3 regions of the Streptomyces sp. NPDC127084 genome follow, and region 2 is predicted to be linked to each of the others. Evidence: riboswitches for the same ligand, from Rfam matches in the RefSeq annotation. Region 2 holds a riboswitch; each other region holds the start of a gene.
What was found. Region 2 has a riboswitch for cobalamin ahead of ACFWI9_RS21980 (CbtB-domain containing protein). Riboswitches for the same ligand answer to the same signal wherever they lie in the genome.
Positions count from the first base shown of each region.

Region 1: linked by a shared signal. The riboswitch ahead of ACFWI9_RS29235 ((2Fe-2S) ferredoxin domain-containing protein) and the one ahead of ACFWI9_RS21980 (CbtB-domain containing protein) in region 2 are both predicted to bind cobalamin.
Region 3: linked by a shared signal. The riboswitch ahead of ACFWI9_RS15990 (cobalamin biosynthesis protein) and the one ahead of ACFWI9_RS21980 (CbtB-domain containing protein) in region 2 are both predicted to bind cobalamin.

Region 1 is NZ_JBHXFA010000179.1:2,386-9,512, reverse strand. It holds gene ACFWI9_RS29260 (SAM-dependent methyltransferase) at 1-490, opposite strand, end outside; gene ACFWI9_RS29255 (cytochrome P450) at 854-2,059, shown strand; gene ACFWI9_RS29250 (cupin domain-containing protein) at 2,064-2,513, shown strand; partial or broken gene ACFWI9_RS29245 (ATP-binding cassette domain-containing protein) at 2,836-3,142, opposite strand; gene ACFWI9_RS29240 (hypothetical protein) at 3,266-3,424, opposite strand; cobalamin riboswitch at 3,563-3,765, shown strand; gene ACFWI9_RS29235 ((2Fe-2S) ferredoxin domain-containing protein) at 3,803-4,192, shown strand; gene ACFWI9_RS29230 (ABC transporter substrate-binding protein) at 4,288-5,277, shown strand; gene ACFWI9_RS29225 (FecCD family ABC transporter permease) at 5,382-6,395, shown strand; gene ACFWI9_RS29220 (ABC transporter ATP-binding protein) at 6,392-7,127, shown strand, end outside.
Region 2 is NZ_JBHXFA010000097.1:20,765-27,891, forward strand. It holds gene ACFWI9_RS21955 (polyphosphate kinase 2 family protein) at 1-783, shown strand, start outside; gene ACFWI9_RS21960 (sensor histidine kinase) at 859-2,007, opposite strand; partial or broken gene ACFWI9_RS21965 (response regulator) at 2,190-2,837, opposite strand; gene ACFWI9_RS21970 (alpha/beta fold hydrolase) at 3,060-3,614, shown strand; gene ACFWI9_RS21975 (CbtA family protein) at 3,702-4,490, opposite strand; gene ACFWI9_RS21980 (CbtB-domain containing protein) at 4,537-4,761, opposite strand; cobalamin riboswitch at 4,801-4,969, opposite strand; gene ACFWI9_RS21985 (histidine phosphatase family protein) at 5,014-5,616, shown strand; gene ACFWI9_RS21990 (DUF1775 domain-containing protein) at 5,619-6,380, opposite strand; gene ACFWI9_RS21995 (sulfatase) at 6,618-7,127, shown strand, end outside.
Region 3 is NZ_JBHXFA010000058.1:27,611-34,737, forward strand. It holds gene ACFWI9_RS15985 (cobyric acid synthase) at 1-1,344, opposite strand, end outside; gene ACFWI9_RS15990 (cobalamin biosynthesis protein) at 1,341-2,345, opposite strand; cobalamin riboswitch at 2,374-2,523, opposite strand; gene ACFWI9_RS15995 (hypothetical protein) at 2,719-2,940, opposite strand; gene ACFWI9_RS16000 (anion permease) at 2,966-4,216, opposite strand; gene ACFWI9_RS16005 (class II aldolase/adducin family protein) at 4,388-5,095, shown strand; gene ACFWI9_RS16010 (alpha/beta hydrolase) at 5,192-6,319, shown strand; gene ACFWI9_RS16015 (hypothetical protein) at 6,506-7,127, shown strand, end outside.

The DNA.
Region 1 (7,127 bases), on a different contig from region 2:
TGGTGACGACAGCGTCGAAGGATTCAGCAGAAAAGTGAGTGTCCGTCATGTTGAGATCGTGGAATCTCACCATTTCCGCTACACCCCGGTGCTGCGCCTGGTCGCGGGCGAACTGATTCTGGTACGCAGAGAAATTCACGCCGTCCACACGGCAGCCCAGTACGTGGTGCAGGAGGAAAGCGGTACCTCCCCGCCCCGATCCGGCGTCCAGGATTCGGGAATGCGCTCCCAATTGTGCTAGAGCGGTGACCACCGAGTCCACCTGCCGGGTCTCGAGTCGATGAATCTCACGACTGATCGCACTCTGCTGCTCGCTGCCACTCAACTCCAGTACGGACCGGTCGTAATCACCCACGGCGAAATGGTGATGGTAGAGGCCGTCCAGATGGCCAAGTTGCAGGTTCAGGGCGTCGTTGCGTTTGGTGTCGTAGTACGTGAATGCCTTGGCCTCAAAGTGGTTACGCACCAAAGTCGCTTTTGGCAGACTCATCGTGGTCCTCTCCTGGAATCTTGGCCTGGTCGGCGGAGGCCTGGCCGGCGGGAGCCGGGCAGTGCGGGTACCCCAACGGACCGGGCCCCCGCCATCGACGAGGGAGACCTCGGGTATACCCGCCCCCTGCGTATGGGAGTGTCTTCCTTCCCCTGACGCACCTCATTGCTCTCCGTATGGGTGAACGTGTGCCAGGACGGAGTCTTCCGGTACACCTGTCGGCGCCCGGTCGGTCGCTGGGGTCACTGGCGATGCTCCGACAAGCTGAAAAAGGCCATCGGATGAACCGGCGGACGGTACAAGAGCTCGATGTCTGGTCATTCTGGAATCAGAGGCTCAAGATGAGGAATATCTGGAGACGTGATGACGACCGACAACCTTGCCGTCTGCCCCTTCCCCGCAGGACCGCGAGGTGGTCCACCGACTGAACTCGACCAACGTCTGCAGGACGACCCACTCGGGTTGGTCCGGATGCCGAGCGGGGATGTCGCCCGCCTCGCGGTACGCTATTCGGACGTCATGCAAGTCCTGTCGGACAGTCGCTTCGCGAGAGAACTGGACGACAGTACAGGACCGCGATTTCTCCCTGGGTTCGACTTCATGGCGTCCAATTCCGGCCTGCTCATCAACATGGACGGTCAACGCCATCAGCGGTTGCGCAGCTTCACCACCAAGGCTTTCTCCCGGGGGCAGGTGGAGCGCCAGCGGCCAAGGATCTACCAGATCGCCGACGATCTCATCACTGACTTCGTGTCCCAAGGGCCGCCTTTCGACTTCGTCGACCAGTTCGCCAACGTGCTTTCAAGCGCCGTCATGGCTGAGCTGCTCGGGATCCCTCTGGGGAGCTGTGCGGAGCTGCGCGACGGGTTCGGTGCCCTGTGCTCGGTCGCTACCGGTGCGGCCGCTATCGAGCTGGCCAAGGAGAAGTCCGCCACATATGCGGAGCGCGTCAACGAGATCGTGCGGACGGTGGAGAAGGCACCGGGCGACGGACTGATCAGTGAACTGATCAACCTCCGGGACGAGCGCGCCGAACTGTCCGATTCCGAGGTGTGCGACCTGGTCCTCATGATGATCATCGCAGGCCATACCCCAACGAACATCCTCACGCGAGCGGCCATCACCGTGCTGTCGGATCCGGACCTCTACCGCTTCTTCGGCGGTACCGGCGACTTGTCCTCCGCTGTCGACGAGCTGCTCCGCTGTCATTCGCCGGCGCTGTCGAGCATGCGGGTCGCGACAGAGGACGTCGACCTGCCGTCCGGGACGATCCGGAAGGGGGAAGCGGTACTCGCCTCGATCGAAGCGGCCAACCACGATCCGCGTGTGTTCTCCGCGCCCCGTAGTTGTCGACCGTCACGCTATGCGGATTCCTCGACCGAGCGCCACCTGGCTTTCGGGCGAGGCCCGCACTTCTGCAGCGGAGCCCACCTCTCGCATCTCGAGATCGAGGCCACCTTCTCGTGCCTGGCACGCAGACTCCCTACACTTCGGCTGGACATCGATCCCGATGACATCGAGTGGGGTGCCTTTATGCGAAGCCCGCTGAAACTACCTATGAGCTGGTGATGTCATGAGTCCGCATCAGCCCGAGACCGCCCGGTTGCTCGGTATGAGCGAGCACCCGGAGGGTGGCTGGTACAAAGAGACCTGGCGAAGCGACATCACCGTGCGTCCGGACGACTACCCGGGCAGCCGGTCCGTCTGCACGGCCATCTATTTCCTCCTGCTTCCCGGTGAGGAGTCCCGTTGGCACACGGTGCGCTCGCCGGAGTTGTGGCTGTGGCACCGCGGCGGCCCACTGCACCTGCGTCTGGGGGGCACGGGTGAGGAGCCGAGCGAGAGCCCCTCGACAATGGTCCTCGGCCCCGATGTCGCGAACGGCCAGCGCCCGCAAGGTCTCGTCCCTGCCGGGTGCTGGCAGTCCGCCAGTCCGGCGGGCGACGAAGAGGTGCTGGTGAGCTGTGTCGTTTCGCCGGGGTTCCACTTCGACGACTTCCATCTGCTGCCGATCGACGGCTGACGGTCCCACCGGGCCTCAATCACGTACCGTCCGCTGCCAGGCCGCGACGCAGCATCGCGAACGCGTGGTCGGCGTCGGCCACCGCTTCGGGGTAGACCTCGTCCGCGGACCGCCGGCGACGCGCGCTGCCAGCTCGTCGACGCCAGGATGGGCTCAGTGGCGGCCACTTGGCCGGCCAGCAGGGCCGCGGTGATGTCGCTGCCCGTGTCGAGTGCGTCGGCCAACGGGGTCCTGAGCGGCCCGCGTCGCCCGGCGCCCCCTGCGCGGCAACGCCGGGGACGCCGGGGACGCCGGGCGACCGTGTATCTGGCGAGGGCGACCAGGCCCAGGTAGTCCTCGTTCCACGGTCCTCGTTCAGGGTCTCGTGCTCGTGGGCGAAGTAGCCGAGCCGCAGCCCGTGCCCGCGCACCACCCGGCCGCTGTCGGGCGTCCCCCGGTCGGCGAGCAGACGCAACAGGGTGGTCTTCCCAGCGCCGTTGAGGCAGGCAATCACCAACCGGCTCCCCCTGTCCACGGCGAGGGTCCACACCGCTGGGCACCGCCTGGCCGTCGAACGACTTGGCGAGGCTCACGGCATCGAGTGGCATCCGACCGCAGGGGGCGGGCTCGGGCAGGCTGACCCGCGCCACGGGGCGGTGTGTTTGTTGATGCGGAAGGCGCACCAGCACGGGTCACCGGGGCGCGACGGGGGAGGGGTTCCTGAAGCCCCGGAAACATGTTGGTGCGCACGTACCGTCTCTGAGCCTGAGGGCCTATTCGGAGCGTAGGGCTGTGGCGGTCCGGGCCCTGGCGGCCCACCCTGCGGGCGGGAGCGCGCCCAGGGTGGCGGTGAGCAGACCACCGAGTGCGAGCGGGAGCAGTTCGGCGCCGTGGTAGACGGCGATGACGGAGTCGGGGAGTCGGAGCCCCACGCTGTCGCCCGTACGGGACCCACCGGATCGAGGGACGGACCGGCCGCTGGTACAGGGCGCGCGGGAGTCCGCGGAGGCGCGCGGTGCGAGCGGCCGTGTTCGCGCGCCGTGTTCGCCCCGGCCGGTCCGGCACCCGGGCTTATGGCCTGTCGTGTCCGTCTGTCATGATGTCAGGCGAAGGCGACGGCGGAACGAGGAAGCCGGTGTGAATCCGGCGCGGTCCCGCCACTGTGATCGGCGAGCGGATCCCGAACAGACCACTGCCCGGATGCGGGTGGGAAGGTCGGGACGAGCGACGACCCGAGAGCCAGGAGACTCACGCGGTCGCCTCCTCGAAATGACTGGGGCGGATTTCCCCGGAGAGGAGGGCTCGTCGGGATGCCCAGAGGACCATCATCAGCCGGTCCGGTTCCGTGCCGGGTCGTGGTGTGCCGGGACTGCTGCTGTGGCAGCACCAAGGTGACCGGTGTCGACCACGCCAGACAGATCGCACGTCTCGCCGAAGAGGCGCCGGTTCGCGTCTCGGACTGCCTCGACGTGTGTGACCAGGCGAACGTGATCGTTGTACAGCCCTCGTCCGAGGGGCGCGCCGCCGGCGGCCGGGCGGCCTGGTTCGGCCTCGTCAACGACACCGCAGCGACCGAGTACGTCGCCGCCTGGATACGAGCGGGTGGGCCGGGCGTCGCAGATCGACCGGACCTCCTCGAGAACCACGCCTTCGCCCCGCCTCGGCGCGCCCGCTCCGAGATGCTCCGCGGCGCGGGCTGAGCCGCGGCCACCACTTTCCACATTCCCCGAGTCCGAGCGCTCCGGGCTGATGCCCGGACGCGCAGGACCGCTTCCTGCGTGAGAGGACCCACCACATGATGGGCAGGCGCCCGGTATCCCTGCTGTCGGCCATGGCCGCAGCCCTACTGATAGCCGGTTGCGGTGGCACGGCAGAGCGGAAGGACGCCCCGTCAGCCGACCCCGCCGCCAAGGGGTTTCCGGTTACCGTGTCCAACTGCGGTGTGAAGACGACCTATCAGCGTCCGCCGCAGCGCTCGGTTTCGATGAACCAGCATGCGACCGAGGTCATGCTGGCATTGGGTCTTGAGAAGTCCATGGTGGGCACCTCCTATCTCGATGACAGGATCCTGCCGGAGTACCAGGGGGCCTACGACGGGATCAAGGTCCTGGCGAAGGAGTACCCCTCGTTCGAGACACTGCTGGCCGCCGAACCGGACTTCACCTACGGCGGTTTCGCCAGCACCTTCGACGAGAAGGAAGGGCGCAGCCGCGACGCGCTCTCCAAGGCCGGGATCAACTCCTATCTGAACATCGAGGAGTGCCCGTCGGGGCCGGTGACGATGACCGCCATGGACCAGGAGATCCGGAACGTGGCGAAGATCTTCGGTGTGCCGGACCGGGCGGAGCGGCAGTTGAAGAAGCTCCACGGCACGCTGGACACCGTCGAGGACAAGCTCGCCGGTACCACACGGGTGAAGATCTTCGTGTACGACAGCGGTGACAAGACCGCCTTCACCGCCGGCGGCGCGGGCATCGGCAACGAGATGATCGAGCTGGCCGGCGGGGTGAACCTCTTCGCCGACCTGGACAAGGCCTTCGGTGACGTGTCGTTCGAGCAGGTGGCGGAGCGCGCGCCCGAGGTGATCGTCATCTACGACTACGGCGACCAGCCGGTCGAGGACAAGAAGAAGTTCCTGCTCGCGAACCCGGCGCTCAAGGACGTACCAGCCGTCAAGAACAAGCGGTTCGCCGTGCTACCGCTGTCGTCCACAGTACTGGGCGTCCGGGTGCCGTCCGGCGTGGAGTCCCTGGCCAGGCAGCTCCACCCGGACCGGTTCAAGTGACCGGCGCCACCGACACCACAGACGTGAAGGAGGCGGACGCGGCGGCCGGGGCGACCGGCACGCGGGCGGCGGAGGCCGGCGCTGCCGCCCTCCGCCGCCCCGGAATGCCCTACCCGCTCGTGCTCGTGCTGCTGGCCGCGCTGCTTGCCGTCGCAGCCACCTTCGGGATCGCGGCCGGGTCCATCAGCGTCCCGGCCGACCAGGTGTGGGGCATCCTGCTGCACCGCGTGCATCCCTCGCTCGCCGAGCCGACCTGGACACCGGTCCGCGAGACGATAGTCATCGACGTCCGGCTGCCGCGAGTGCTGTTGTCCGGCGTCGTGGGGGCGGGCCTCGCGGTGTCCGGAATGGCGCTGCAGGCACTCGTGCGCAACCCCCTCGCGGACCCGATGCTGCTCGGGGTGTCCTCGGGCGCCTCGGTCGGCGCGGTGCTGGTCCTCGTCTTCAACGTCACCCTGTTCGGTGTGTTCTCCCTGCCGGTGGCCGCGTTCCTCGGCGCTCTCGCCGCCCTCGTCTCCGTCTACTTCCTGGCCCGTTCCGAGGGACGGATGACGACTGTGCGGCTGGTGCTGGCTGGCGTGGCGACGGCCGAGGTGCTGTCCGCGCTCGCCAGCTTCCTCATCGTCACCTCCAACGATCCGCACAAGACGCAGTCGGCGATGCGCTGGATGCTCGGCGGACTGGCCGGCACCACCTGGACGGTGGTGTGGATCCCCGTCGGTGCCGTCCTCCTCGGGACGGCCGTCCTCCTCGGCGTCTGCCGTCCGCTCAACCTCCTGCTTGCAGGGGAGGAAGCCGCCGTGGCGCTCGGCCTGGACGTGCACCGCTTCCGGGCCGCACTGTTCACGCTCGTCGCAGTCATGATCGGCACGATCGTCGCGGTCAGCGGCCAGATCGGATTCGTCGGCCTGATCATGCCGCACGTGGTGCGGCTGGTGGGCGGCGCCCCCCCCCGACGCGCTCTTCCCGCCGCAGCCCTGCTCGGCGCGGCGTTCCTCATCGCCGCGGATCTGGCCGCGCGCACCGTCATGAGCCCGGAGGAGATTCCCGTGGGCATTCTCACCGCCCTGGTCGGGGGCCCCTTCTTCCTGTGGCTGATGCGGCGGAGGTCCGCATGACGCAGACGGTCACGGTCACGGATGCGCCCGGCACGCTGGCCGCTGAGGACCTGTCGGTGGTCGTGGGCGGGCGGGTGCTCGTGGACCGGGTGTCACTGAAGGTGGCACCGCGCGAGGTGGTGGGGCTCATCGGCCCCAACGGCGCGGGCAAGTCGACCCTGCTGCGTACGGTCTACCGGGCGCTGCGCCCCACATCGGGGCGCGTCCTCCTGGACGGCGAGGACGTCCGGCGGATGTCCGGCAAGGGCCTCGCCCGCCGGCTGGCCGCCGTCCTGCAGGAATCCGCAGGGGACTTCGAGCTGTCGGTGTACGACGTGGTGGCCATGGGCCGCACTCCGCACAAGCGGGCATTCGATGGCGACGACACCGACGACCGAGGCATCGTCATGGACGCGCTGGGCAACCTCGACGCCGCCGGGCTGGCGCACGCCCCTTTCAGCCGGCTGTCGGGCGGCGAGAAGCAGCGGGTGCTCATCGCCCGTGCACTGGCCCAGCGCGCCGGGACGATGGTGCTGGACGAGCCGACCAATCACCTGGACCTGCGGCATCAGCTCGATACGCTGCGCCTCGTCCGCAGGCTCGGTGTGACCGCGGTCGTCGCCCTCCACGACCTCAACCTGGCCGCGGCGTTCTGCGACCGGATCTGCGTGATGGACGGCGGCCGTGTCGTGGCCACCGGATCGCCCGCAGAGGTGCTCACCCCCGAGCTCCTGGCCGAGGTCTACCGCGTCG
Region 2 (7,127 bases):
AAGCGGGAGGGCGAGGAGCTGCTGCGCACCGGTGTGGAACTGCTCGCCGAGTACCAGACACGGCTGGCCGCCCAGGGCACCCACGGTGTGCTGCTGTGCCTCCAGGCCCTCGACGCCGGCGGCAAGGACGGCACGATCCGGCATGTCATGAGCGGGGTGAACCCGCAGGGCGTCCGGGTGAGCAGCTTCAAGGTGCCATCGTCCGAAGAGCTCGGCCATGACTTCCTTTGGCGATACGCGTGCAGACTGCCGTCACGCGGCGAGATCGCGATCTTCAACCGGTCGCACTACGAGGAGGTCCTCGTCGTACGCGTGCACCCGGAGCATCTCGACCGGCAGCGGCTGCCGCGGGAGGCCCGCGGCCCCGAGCTCTGGGAGCGGCGCTACCGCGCGATCAACGACTGGGAGCGGTATCTCACCGACAACGGGTTCCGGGTGGTGAAGGTCTTCCTGAACCTCTCCAAGGAGGAGCAGCGCCGACGGTTCATCCAGCGGATCGAGGTACCCGAGAAGAACTGGAAGTTCTCGGCGGCTGACGTACGGGAGCGGCGGCACTGGGACGAGTACCAGCGGGCGTTCTCCGAGATGCTCTCGGAGACCAGTACGCGGGCGGCTCCCTGGTACGTCGTGCCGGCGGACCGGAAGTGGTTCGCCCGGATCTGCACCTCCGCGGTGCTGGTGCACACCCTGATGGAGCTCGACCCCCGGTTCCCTGTGGTGAGTGAGGAGGCGCGCCGGGAGTTGCTCGCCGCCAGGCACGAGCTGGAGCAGGAGGGCCTGTGATCCAGGGCCCTGCTCGGATGCAGGGCTCTGAGTGGGGCAGGGCCGTGAGCAGGGGCTGAGGTAGTAAGGCGCCGGTCAGGTCGCGCTGCCAGCGGCCGGGAGTTCGAGGTGCAGTTCGTAGCCGCCGTCCGCAGTGGGACCCGATGTGACCGTGCCGCCGAGCAGCGCGGCGCGCTGGCGCAGGCCGACGAGGCCGTAGTGCGCGCTGGGCAGGGGGAGGGCGGGACGGGTCGGTGCGGAGTTGGTGACCGTGACACGTACCGCGCCCTCCTCATGACGGATACGCACCGTCGCCGTCGCGCCCGGCGCGTGTTTGCGCACGTTGGTCAGTGCCTCCTGGACGGTGCGGTAGATCGCGCGCTGCACGGGCGCGGGGAGGCCGTCGGGCAGTTCCGTGCACATCTCCACGTCGATGCCGCTGCTGTCGACCAGTCGGCGCAGGTCGGCCACGGACGGCTGCGGGGTGAGCTCGGTGGGGCGGCCCCCGGAGGCGCGCAGCACGCTGACCATGTGCCGCAGCTCGTCCAGCGTCTGCACGCTCAGGCGCCGGATGGTGGCGGCGGCGTCCCGTACCTCGGTGTCGCGGGTGCCCACCTGGAGCGCCCCGGCCCTTACGGCGATCAGGCTCACCTGGTGGGAGACCACGTCGTGCATCTCCCGGGCGAGCTGTGCGCGCTCCTGGGACAGCATGCTCTGGGCGGTCAGCAGGCGTTCATGGTCACGTGCCTCGGAGATCTCGGCGAGGCGCAGCGACAGATCGCGCCGGGTCTGGACGAGCTGGCCGAGGAAGACGGGCGCGGCGGCGGTGGCCGCCGAGTAGCCGAGTGAGACGAAGCCCTGGGTGCTGGAGAGGTCGATGGAGGCGGACGGCCACTTGATGCTGTCGCAGACGGTGAAGGCCAGCGCGCAGACGCCCAGCAGCACGCGGTGGCGGGTGAGCGAGGCCAGCGTGTACAGCGCGACCAGTGCGGCGAAGATGGCGTCGGAGACCATGACAGCGGGCAGCGTGACGACGAACGTGAGCAGCGGCAGTCGATGGCGCAGCAGCAGCGCCACGGCAGCGACCAGCGCGAAGGCCAGCAGCACGGGGTCATGGGTGCCGACCTGGATCCAGGCGTCGAAGATGGAGAACGCGACGAGGGCGGCGTTGACCGCCGGGGTGGGCAGCCGCCGGGGCAGGGTGCTGTGCTCGGCCACCGTGTGGTCGACCACGGCGCCGTGCATGATTCCGCGGGGGATCATGGCGCCGCCTCCCCTGTGCGGTCGTCCGCCTGCCCACCGGCGCCGGTTCGGTCTTCGGCGTGCTCACTCGCGGGCCGGGCGCCCACCGACCGGTCGTCGGTACGGCCGCACCCCGGCCGGTCGTCCGTTCGCGCAGCAGCCGGCCGCTCCTCCGCGCGCGTCGATGGCCTGAGCATGCCTGCCCGTTCGGCGAGCAGCGCTGCCTGGACCCGGCTGCCCACTTGAAGCTTGGTGAGGATCGCGCTGACATGGTCCTTGACCGTGCCGGTGCTCAGATGCATGCGGGCCGCGATCTCACCGTTGGACAGCCCCTCGGCGACCAGGACGAGCACATCCCGCTCCCGCTCGGTCAGCAGCCCGAGGCCGCGCGCCGTGCTCTCCTGGCAGCCGGCGCCGCTTTCGAGGTAGCGGTCCACGACCGCGCGGGTGATCTTGGAGGACAGCACCGCGCCCCCCTCGGCCAGGGTCCGCACCAGATACGGGAGTGCCTCGGGGTCGGTGTCCTTGAGCAGGAAACCGGCGGCGCCGGAGCGCAGCGCCGTCGCCACGTACTCGTCCATGTCGAAGGTCGTGAGCATGGCGACCACCGGTGGCCGCGGCAGTCCGCGCAGCGCCGCCAGTACGGTGAGCCCGTCCACGTCCGGCATCCGGATGTCGAGAAGCACCACGTCGGGGCGCAGTTCCTGGGCGGTCCTGACCGCGTCGCCGCCGGGGACCGCCGCGACGACCTCGATATCGTCCGCCGCGTCAAGGATGTGCTGGAAGCCCGTACGGATCAGGGCTTCGTCATCGACCACCAGTACCCGGATCACGTGTGCTCCACTCGCCTTCGGACCACTTACCCGATTGGCACCGTTTCGTACCATGCGGGGCAATGATGGGCGGCTAGCGCGCCCCAGGTGCGTTCCGGCCGGACGGCGGGGAAACGCCAGCCACTCGGCGGGGGCGATTCCGGACGACTGCCGGATGGTTGCAACGGGCAACTTCCTCGACTCTTGAGCATAAGACGCATGACGTGCGACGGAGGGCGAGGCATGGACACGTTCAGCTATCCCGCCAGTGACGGTCGTCTGCTGCGTGCCACCCGGCTCGGCACGGGCCCGGCCGTGGTCCTGCTGCACGCCTCAGGCTCGTGCGAGGGCCACGACCACAGCGACAGCGGTCGTCTGCTCCCGCTGGCCCGGCGGCTCACCGACAGCTACACCGTCATCCTGTCCGAGGCGCGGGACGCCGACGACGCCGCCGCGCTCGCCGGCCACCTCGGACTGGCGGGCAACGCCGCCGTCGGCGGTACGGGCCTGGGAGCCGTCATCGCGCTGCGAGCCGCGGCCGGCCATCCCGAGCTTTTCGGGGCCGCGGTCGTCATCGACGCCCCCGACGTCGGCACCGACGTCGACCTCGCCACCGTCTCCGTACCCACCCTGGTCGTTCCCGGAAGTGCCGAGGAACTGGCCCGCGCGCTCCCCCAGGGAAAGCTCGCGAACCTGAGCCTGTGCGGCGAGGAGGACCCGGCCCAGTGGATGGCGCCCGCGATCTGGGCCTTCCTCACCACGCATCTCACGCGGCGGCCCGCCCGGGTCCTGGTATGACCTGACCGACTGACGCGACCAACGAGAAGGACCCCGCCCTGGCGCGCCCCCAGGCGGGGTCCGTCGTCGTCTCGCTCGCCGGCTCGGTCAGTTCGCGGCCACCGGCGCGGCCGACTCCCGCGGCGCCTGCGACGTGGCGGCCTTGGGCTCCAGCACCCGCTGGGCGAACTCGCCGAGAATCAGCCCGAGCGCGGCCCACAGCAGCGCCTGGACGCCGAGCGACGCCAGACGGAACTGCCACAGGACATCGGCCGGGAAGTGCTCCGGAGTCGCGTCGCCCGCGGGAAGGAAGGCCAGTGCGATCCCCACCACCGCGGTGAAGGCGGCGCCCGCGGCGACCGTCGCGTTCCAGTTGCCCCAGCGCGGTGCCAGCTTCTTGCCGATCAGCACCGCACCGATCAGCAGCAGCACGCTGAGCACGATCATCAGGAAGAACATCGCGGTGCGCTGGTTGAGCGTATCCGGGTCGCCGACGGCGGGCGGGTTGGCCGGGTACTTGAGGAACGGCACGAACGCGACAGCGACGAAACCGCCCGCCGCGACAAGCGCGGCCGTGGCGCGGGCACCGAAGGCTCCCACACGGCCGAGCGCGAAGCACAGCGCCAGCGCGGTGATGCCACCGAGTGCCGTGCCGTAGACCAGAACGGCCGTGCTCAGACCGGCCGTCGCCTGCACGGCGCGGCTGACCAGCTCCTCTTCCGGCTCGCCGGCGCCACCACCGTGGCCGTGGTGGGCCGCGCCCGCCTCCTCGACCGCGATGGCGGCATCGACCTGCGGTTCTCCGACGAGGTACGCCAGCCCGAAGGAGAGCAGCCCGGCGAGCACGCCCGCGAGCATGCCGCGGACCAGCAGAGCCCTTACAGTTGCGGAATTCATGTGCGGTTGTCCTGTCCCGTACGTATCAGTCGTTCAGCGGTACGGGTCAGTGGCACGGGAAGCCGAGCAGATGACGGCCGTCGTGGACCCACTCGTGCACGCCCTCGCCGGAGAACACGGAGAACGCACCCTGTTCGGCACCGACGAAGTACAGCAGGACGAGCATCAGCAGGCCGAAGAAGGCGGCCCAGGGCGCGACGACGCGGACCGGGAGCTTCGCCATGACGGGCTGGGCAACGGGGATTTCGGGGGTGATGGCGGACTGGGCCATACCGGACCTCCTCGGGAACACGCGTCCCGCTTTCGGTGGTGCACGCGATGACGGTCACGGGTCTGACTCACCCGACGGCCCCGTCCCTGAGGGATTTTGACCGTCTGGCACACAGTGGCGCGACCGTGCCGGTTTCTCACCGGTCTTCCGTGTCTGCCGTCATCCTTTCGGATGAGAGGGTAGCGGTCCGTGAACCCGCCGCCAATAGGGCCTGTGACCAGCGATCTTCATCACACGGAAGGATCCGTCCATATGTCGGTCAGGCTGACACTGCTGTGCGCCGCAGCGGGCCCCTCGGTACGCGGCGAGGCGCGCTTCGGCGACGGTCCGCTCGACGATCGGGCCGTACGCGAGGCACAAGCGGCACGGTCCGCGCTGCCCGCCGCCCCGGTGCTGCTCAGGGCGCCGTCCGTACGGTGCGGGCAGACCGCTGACGCGCTGGGGCTCGACGCGTCGGTCGAACCCCGGCTGCGCGACCTGGACTACGGGGCCTGGCAGGGCCGTTCGCTCGCCGAAGTGGTGGCCGGCACGGGTCCCGGCGCAGGTCCCGAAGCGGTCGGGCAGTGGACCACCGACCCGGCGGCGGCGCCGCACGGCGGTGAGTCCGTACGCGAGCTATGCCTGCGGATCGGCGGCTGGCTGGACGCACTTCCGCAGGCCCTCCCCCAGGACTCGGGACGGCGCGTGCTGGCCGTGGTCGAGCCCGCGGTCGTACGGGCGGCGAGCGTGCACGCGCTCGGCGCGCCGCTGCCCGCGTTCTGGCGGCTCGATGTGCCACCGCTGTCCGCTGTCGGTCTCACCGGGCACGCGGGGCGGTGGAATCTGCGGCTGATCGCCGCGGCACCGACCGCCTGACCTCAGGAAGCGGTGCTCCGGCGCTTCCACCAGTAGCCGCCCCCGGCGATGGCCGCCAGCACCACCGCACCGATGACCAGGGCGGGGACGGGCGACGAGCCGTCTTCCCGGGCGCCTTGGGCGTCCTGCCGCTCGGCCCCCTGCTGTCCGGTCGCGGGCTTGGCGGACGCGTTCTCCGGCGACTTGGCCGGGGACTTCTCCGGTGCGACGGTGCTCGGGCTGGGCGCCACCGGCTTCGCCCCCGGCGCGGCAGGCTTCAGGGCGAGCATCGGTGCCGGATTGCCGTGCCCGTGGCTGTGGCCGTCGCCATCGCCGCCGCCGGACTCCTCCAGCTCGATCCAGCGGTCGACGCGCCCGTCGCCGTACGTCTGGAGGGTCTTGAACGCCAGCGACTCGGCGTCGGGCAGCTGCCGTACGGTCACCGAGTACTCGACGTCCTCGCCGACGCCGACCGCGGGGCCGGAGACGGCGTAGCCGCGCGGTGTGGCCGCGAACTTCCAGCCGTCCGGTCCCGACTTGTAGGTGACGTCGGAGGGGAGGATGCCCGCGGGGAGGATGACCTCCATCTTGCTGATGCCCGCGCTGTCGGACTCGGACTCGGCGCTGAAGTCCAGCGTGACGTTCTCGGCGAGCGCCGCGGCACCCTCCGCCTCGACTTCCACATGTGCCGCCGCCGGGACGGCGAAGGCGAGCGAGGCCGCGAACGCGGCTCCGCTGAGGCCGGTGAGGACGGAGAGGCGGCGTGCGGTGCGCGACCTGGTGATCTGAGACACGGGTGACTCCCGGAGTGGTGGGGGCTGCCCCATCATGGGGCACGGGCAGCGGCTTGAACCGATGGCATCGCCGAACCGTACTGATAACGGCGACCCCGGGCCTCACGGGTCCGGGCCGTCGTGCTCACCGGGCCAGCACGGAAGGATGTTCGGGTGCCGCTCTGGACGCGCTCTCGCCAGGAACCGCAAGAACAGCAGGATGAGGTAGAGCGGCCGGCAGTGGTCCGGTTGCCGGGACAGACCGCAGCCGAGCCCGACATAGCCGGCGTCCCGGACCTCCCCGGCACGGCGGAAGCCCCTCCCGCCAGTACCGCACCGGCCCCCGTCCGCGGCTGGCGCGGCCGGTATCCGGGCGCGGCGCGCGTCGTCCGGCGTACCACCACCGGACTCGCCGCGCTGCTGGTGTTCCTGGCCCTGCTCGTACCGAACAAGTCCGGCTATCTCACGTCCGGGGTCTTCCTCCGCATCCCCGTCGAAGCGCTCTTCGGCACCGCGCTCCTTCTCGTCCTCCAGGCCCTGCGCCCGCGCGCGAGGCGCGTCACGGCGGCGGTCGGCGGGGCGGTGCTGGGGGTGCTGACGGTCCTGAAGTTCCTCGACATGGGGTTCTTCTCGGTACTCGACCGGCCCTTCGACCTCGTACTCGACTGGATCCTGTTCGACGACGCCACGTCGTTCCTCGAGGACTCCGTCGGCAGGGCGGGCGCCGTGGCCGCCGAGATCGGGGTGGTGCTCCTGGTA
Region 3 (7,127 bases), on a different contig from region 2:
GCGTCCCGCCGCCGCGGCGACCTCCCGGAGGAACGCCCGCCGGAAGCCGTCGCTCTCCAGCGAGCCATGCCAGTGGGTGCCCCAGACGGCACCGACCCGGCAGCCGTCCAGGAAGGGCTCACCACCGAGCACTTCGGCGACGCCATGGTGGATCTCATAGCCCTCGACCCGCTCGCCGAGTGCCTCGCCCACCGGCCGGGCCAGGGTCTTCTCGCGGTCGAACCGCACCCGCACGGGCAGCAGTCCGAGCCCGTCGACCTCGCCCGCGCGTGACTCCACCTCGTCCTCGATGTGCTCGCCGAGTGCCTGGAAGCCACCGCAGATCCCCAACACCGGCCTGCCTTCCGCGGCCCGCCGTGCGATCGCGTCAGCGAGACCGCGTTCGCGCAGCCAGGCGAGGGCCTTCACCGTGCCGCGGGTGCCGGGCACCACCACCAGATCCGCGTCGGCGAGTTCCTCGGCGCGGTCCACGAACCGCACGATCACACCGGGCTCGGCCGCCAGCGCGTCCACATCGGTGAAGTTGGACATCAGCGGTACGGCGCACACCGCGACCCGCAGTACGTCCTCGCCCAGCGGTGCGGAGGTCACCGACTCGCGTACGGCGCCCCGCAGCGACACCCGCAGCCCGTCCTCCTCGTCGATGCCGAGGCCATGGGCGTACGGCAGCACACCGAACGTCCGCCGTCCGGTCAGTCCGTGCAGCATCTCCAGGCCCGGCTCCAGCAGGGTCACATCGCCGCGGAACTTGTTGACCAGATAGCCCGCGACCAGCTCCTGGTCCTCGGGCGCGAGCAGCGCGGTCGTCCCGAAGAACTGTGCGAACACCCCGCCCCGGTCGATGTCCCCGACCACCACGACCGGGAGGCGGGCGGCTCGGGCGATGCCCATGTTCACGATGTCGGTGCGCCGCAGATTGATCTCGGCGGGGCTGCCCGCGCCCTCGCAGATCACCGCGTCATAGGTACCGCGCAGCTTCTCCAGGCACTCCACGACGGGCTCGAACAGCATCTGCTGTCTGCCGCCGTGGTAGCCCCGCGCGCTGAGCTCGCCCACCGGCTTGCCCATCAGCACGACCTGGCTGGAGCGGTCGCTGCCCGGCTTGAGCAGCACCGGGTTCATCAGCGCCGACGGTTCCACGCGCGCCGCCTGGGCCTGCATGGCCTGGGCCCGGCCGATCTCGGCGCCCTCGCGGGTGACGAAGGAGTTGAGGGACATGTTCTGCCCCTTGAAAGGGGCGACCTTCACACCCCGGCGTACCAGCCACCGGCAGATACCCGCCGTGACGACGCTCTTGCCCGCGTCCGACGTGGTTCCCGCGATCAGCAGTCCTCCGCCGCTCACTTCCGCCTCCCCCTCATGGCCGCAGCCGCTCCCCACCCAAGTCGTGCGCCCGCGCACACCGCGAGCGCCAGCACCCCCACGCGGCGCGACAGCCGCACCGCGCGCTCGATATCCGCCACCCCGACGGTCCTGCCCGGGCCGTTGAGCACGGGCCGGTGCTCAACGCGCCCGCCGTAGGAGAGCGTCCCCCCGAGACGTACCCCGAGCGCGCCCGCGAACGACGCTTCCACCGGACCAGCGTTGGGGCTGGGATGCTTCGCGGCATCCGCCCGCCAGGCCCGTACGGCACCGCGCGGGTCCCCGCCCGCGAGCACCGCGAGGCCCGCGGTCAGCCGGGCGCCCGGCCAACCCGCCACATCGTCGAGCCGGGCCGACGCCCAGCCGTAGCGCCGGTAGCGGGGCGACTTGCGGCCCACCATGGCGTCCAGGGTGTTCACGGCACGGAAGCCCACGAGACCGGGCACCCCCGCCACCGCGCCCCACACCAGCGCGCCCACCACGGCGTCCGAGGTGTTCTCGGCGACGGACTCCACCACAGCGCGGGCGATTCCGGGACCGTCCAGGGTTTGCGGATCACGGCCGCACAGATGGGGCAGCCTTTCACGGGCGGTCTCGATGTCACCCGCCTCGAGGGCCCCGCCGATCGCCCTGGCCTCCCGGCCGAGTGTCGTACCGCCGACGACGGCCCAGGTGGCGGCGGCGGTCAGCGCCAGGGAAGCGGTACGGGAACGGCGTACGGAAGCGGCGGCCAGCGCGCCCGCGGCGATCGCGCCCCCGGCGCACACCGCGGTGTGCAGGGCGCCCCAGCCGCGGTGGTCGCGCCAGAGCAGGCGCTCGACGGCACTCGCGGCCCGGCCGAAGGCGGCGACCGGATGACCCCGGCGGGGATCGCCGAGAAGCAGGTCGCCGGCGAGTCCGGCCGTGGCACCGTACGCGAACGTGATGGCAGGGACAGCGACAGCAGGGACAAGTCCCCCCGGCGCCCGCTGCTCGGCAGGCATGTGCGTCCTCACTCAGGGTCCGCGCCCTGGCTCGACGTGATCCGGCGGGAGAGAGTTCCTGGCTTCGGCACGCGCCCCGGTGAAGGGGTGGCGCCCGTGACAGTGGCGGGACCGCGCCGGATTCGCACCGGCTTCCTCTTCTGCCGCCGTAAGTGGCCCCGGAAGTCCACCATGGGCCGCGAACACCCGTCAACTCACCTCTGACCTGCGGCGGGACAGTGTGCGCAGGCCCACATCAAGGGTTGCGAAGTCCGGGGGCCGGTTCAGCCGAGGCGCACACAGGCCGGGAGCCGGACACCCCTTCTGGGATGTCCGGCTCCCGGCTCTTTGTTCCGTGCTGCTGACCGCTGCTACCGGTCGTCCGTTCCGATCGTCAGGCGACGATCAGATAGATCCCGTACGCCACGGCCGCGGCGCACAGCGCGAAGCAGGCGTACGCGCCCGTGCGGGCCAGGCCGGCGGAGCCTCCCTGCGCGGCGGCTGCCTCCTGCTTGGAGAGGCCCGCGATGCCCAGGGTGAACAGTCCCACCAGGGCGACGGTCACAACGAGGCTCACGCCGAAGACGGAGCCCAGAGCTGCCCAGTCGATCTTCATGCTGATTCGTTTTTCCTTACTTCCCTTACACCGAAGCGGTGGGGGCGGGGGTGGACTCGCCGGCGGGAGCGGGGATGGTGGCCATCAGCTCCTCGGCCGTGGCGAGGGTGGGCGGCGGGGTCACGGCCGCGATGGCGGTGGTCACCACACCCGGAGCCTCGGCGATCCCGGAGGTCTCCTCCGCCGTGACGTTCGTGTGGTCGACCGGCTTGCGGCGCGACACCGCCCAGATGGCGCCCGAGCCCGCGACCAGCAGGACGGCGACGGTGACCGTGCCCCAGGTGCCCTGACTGGTGAGGAACTCAGCCGCGGCGGCGACCAGACCGGCCGCCGGAAGGGTGAGACCCCAGGCGACGAACATCCGGGTGGCGGTGGACCAGCGGACCACACCGCCCTTGCGGCCGAGGCCCGCGCCCATCACGGCACCGGAGCAGGACTGGGTGGTGGAGAGCGAGAAGCCCAGGTTCGAGGAAGCCAGGATGACCGTCGCGGCGCTGGTTTGGGCGGCGAAGCCCTGCTGCGGCTGGAGGTCGGTCAGGCCCTTGCCCATGGTGCGGATGATCCGCCAGCCGCCGAGGTAGGTGCCCAGCGCGATGGCCACACCGGCGGAGACGATGACCCACATCGGGGGGTTGGAGCCCGGGACGAGGACACCACCGGTGACCAGGGCCAGGGTGATGACACCCATGGTCTTCTGCGCGTCGTTGGTGCCGTGCGCCAGGGAGACCAGCCCGGCCGAGGCGATCTGGCCCGCCCGGTAGCCCTTGGTCGTCGCCTTGTCGTCCGCTCCGTTGCCGATCTTGTACGTCAGCCTTGAGGCGAGGAACGCGGCGAGACCGGCGACCACCGGCGCGGCGACGGCCGGGATCAGCACCTTGGTGACGATCGTCCCGTAGTTGACGGCCGAGAAGCCCGCGGACATCACGGCGGCGCCGATGAGGCCGCCGAACAGGGCGTGCGACGAGCTGGAGGGCAGGCCGAGCAGCCAGGTGAGGAGGTTCCACAGGATCGCGCCGACGAGCGCCGCGAATATGACTTCCGTGCGGATGCCCGATTCGTTGATGAGCCCGCCGGAGATCGTCTTGGCGACCTCGACGGACAGGAAGGCGCCGACGAGGTTCAGCACGGCGGACATGGCCACCGCCGTCTTCGGCTTGAGCGCCCCGGTCGAGATGGTCGTCGCCATCGCGTTGGCGGTGTCGTGGAAACCGTTCGTGAAATCGAACACGAGAGCGGTGATGATCACGATCCCGAGGAGAAGCGTGATGTGTTCCATTTACCCAGGCTTCTATTGGACGTCAGTGGCCGGTCGAACGTAAGCAACCTGAGTGAACGGAAGATGAACTCAGCACGGCTCAGGAGTGACTCTAGGAGAGTACGGCCGCTCGGCCTGGAACGGGAGCCCGTGCACGGCGCGGAATCACCCGGTCCCTGACATGATCAGCACATGAGCGTTCGGCGAGGGGGCGAGCAGCCCGAGCTGGGGGAAGTGCGGCGGGACCCGTCGGTCGTACGGGCATGGGCGGATCTCGTCGCCACCGCCCGCAGGACCGTGGCGGACGGGCTCGTGGTCGGCACTTCGGGCAATGTCTCGGTCCGTGTGCCCACCGAGGCAGGTGATGTGGTGCTCGTCACACCGACCGGGGTGCCCTACGACCGGCTCGGTCCGCCGGACGTCGTCGGTGTGGATCTGGACGGACGCCGTGTGCTGGGCGAGCTGATCCCCACCAGCGAGCTGCCGATGCACCTGGCGGTCTACCGCGCCACCGACGCCGCCGCCATCGTGCACACCCACGCCGTGCACGCCACCGCCGTATCGACGCTGGTCACCGAGCTGCCGCTGATCCACTACATGGCGGCGGCCCTCGGCGGACCCGTCCGCGTCGCCCCGTACGCGCTCTACGGCACCGAGCAGCTCGCCACCCATATGCTCGACGCACTCGCGGACCGTACGGGCTGCCTGCTCCAGAATCACGGCACCGTCACCTACGGGGCCACGCTCGACCAGGCCTACGACCGAACCGCCCAGCTGGAGTGGATGTGCCGCGTATGGCTCACCGCCAGCTCCGTCCCCGGCAGCGGGCCGAGCCTGCTCTCACGGACCCAGGTCGATGAGGTGCGCGACAAGCTCCGTACCTACGGTCAGCCGGGCTGACCGGCTGACCGGCTGATCCGCTGGTCGGTGCACGGCACGTCACTCAGGGTGGCGCGCCCACTGGCAGCCCGGGGCTGACGTCACCACACTGGAACGGTGCGCCCGGCTACAGCGACGGCAACGGCCGTCACCACCCTGGTAGGTATCGGAGCCGCCGCGTTCGCCGCGGGCCGGTACGCGAGCGACGCGGCACTCAAGGCCGCGCCCGAACGCCCCGTACCCGGCGAGCCCCGGCTCACCGTGCACGCCACGGGGCCGGGCCGGATCACGCTCACCCGCAGCCTCGCCTCACTCCGCCCCGGTATGTACGGGCTCGCCGGCACAGGGGTCCACGCGGTTGTGGGCCCGGTACTCGAAGACGTCCCCCATGCCGCGGACACCGTCGTCCGCCGGCTGGAGAGCGTGGGCCACGGCAGCCTCGACATCGGGACCAAGGTCCGCTTCACCCCGCGGCTGCACAGCGGGACGCCGTCCGAAGCGCTCGGCATCGACCACGAGGATGTGGAGGTCCACGGAGAACTGGGACCCCTGCCCGCCTGGTTCGTCCCCGGGCCCCGCAGCACATGGATCATCGCCGTGCACGGTCTCGGCGCCACCCGCGAGCACGTACTGAACCTGATGCCGTTCCTCACCGAGCGGCGGGTACCGGTACTGGCCATCTCCTACCGGGGTGACCGCGGCGCGCCCCGGTCACCCGACGGCCTCGGCCATCTCGGCGACTCCGAGTGGCGCGACCTCGACGCGGCCATCCGGTACGCCGTCCGCGCCGGTGCCGAACGCGTGATCGTCCACGGCTGGTCCGTCGGAGCCGCGATGGCCCTGCACGCCGCAGCCAACTCGGCCCTACGGGACCGGATCGCGGGGCTCGTCCTGGACTCCCCGGTGCTCGACTGGGAGGACACACTGCGCGCCCTGGCGGCCGCCCGCCACACCCCCTCCGTGCTCCTCCCACTGGCGGTGCGTGCCGCTCAGGGGCGCACCGGGCTGCACGGCGACCGGCTGCGGGAAGCCGCGGACCCGGGCAGTCTCGGCGTACCCACGCTGATCTTCCACGGCCCCGACGACCGAATCGCGCCCTGGGCCCCAGCCCGGGATCTCGCGGCCCGCCGACCGGACCTGGTCAGCCTCCACACCGTCACCGAAGCCCCGCACGCGGCGATGTGGAACGCCGACCCCGCACGCTACGAAGAGGCCCTCCGCCGCTTCCTCACCCCCTTGATCTGAGCGTCCTCCCTCGGACCAGCCGCCCCGGGCGGCACCGGTGCCTGCTGCCGGTCCGCCCGTGAGCGACCCCGAGCGGTCGGCGAGAGGCCCTGTCCCGGGCTCGCATCCACCCCGTGACCGGATCCTGACAAGGGGATCCCGCTTTCCGATTGGGCTTTCGGGCCGACAGCGGGAAGACTGCTCCCCGTGACGTCCCGTAACGTGCGCGACTCCAGGCTCCGTCTTGTCCGTCCCCGTCCCACCGCCACAGCCCGACGCGTCGTGGCGAACCGGCGTACGCGCCCCGCTCCGCGCCCGCCAGAGGGCACTCCGCCGGCCGCCGAACTGGCCCGTCAGGCGCGCGAGGCCCTCGCCGACGCCGTCCGTATCGCCCGCTGGGCCGCCGCGGGCCCCGACGCGGCCGTGCGCACCGCCGTACGGGAACAGGCCGCGGCGGCGCTGGGGCTGTCACCGGACCAGGCGAGCGCGAGCTGGGACCGCGCACGTCTCGCCGGGCTTGTCGAACTCCACGGCAGCACCGCCCGCCCCGGCTGGCGCCTCAACGCCTGGGACCGCGATGACACCGCCGTGCTACGGGGCTGGGTCGCCCTGTTCGACGCCTGGTCGCTGATCCACCCAGCACCCGATGACGTCGCTCCCGCGGCCGTCGCCGAAGTCGTCGAAGCCATCCCCCAGGTCCTCACCCTCCTTCAGCTCTCCGGTGGTCCCGTCCTTGCGCCTGCCCTGCTGGACCTGCTCCAGCAGCGTGTCGCCGAGCTGCGTGACGAGCGCTGCGAAGTGCCCGTCACCCCCCGCGCCCCCCGCCCTG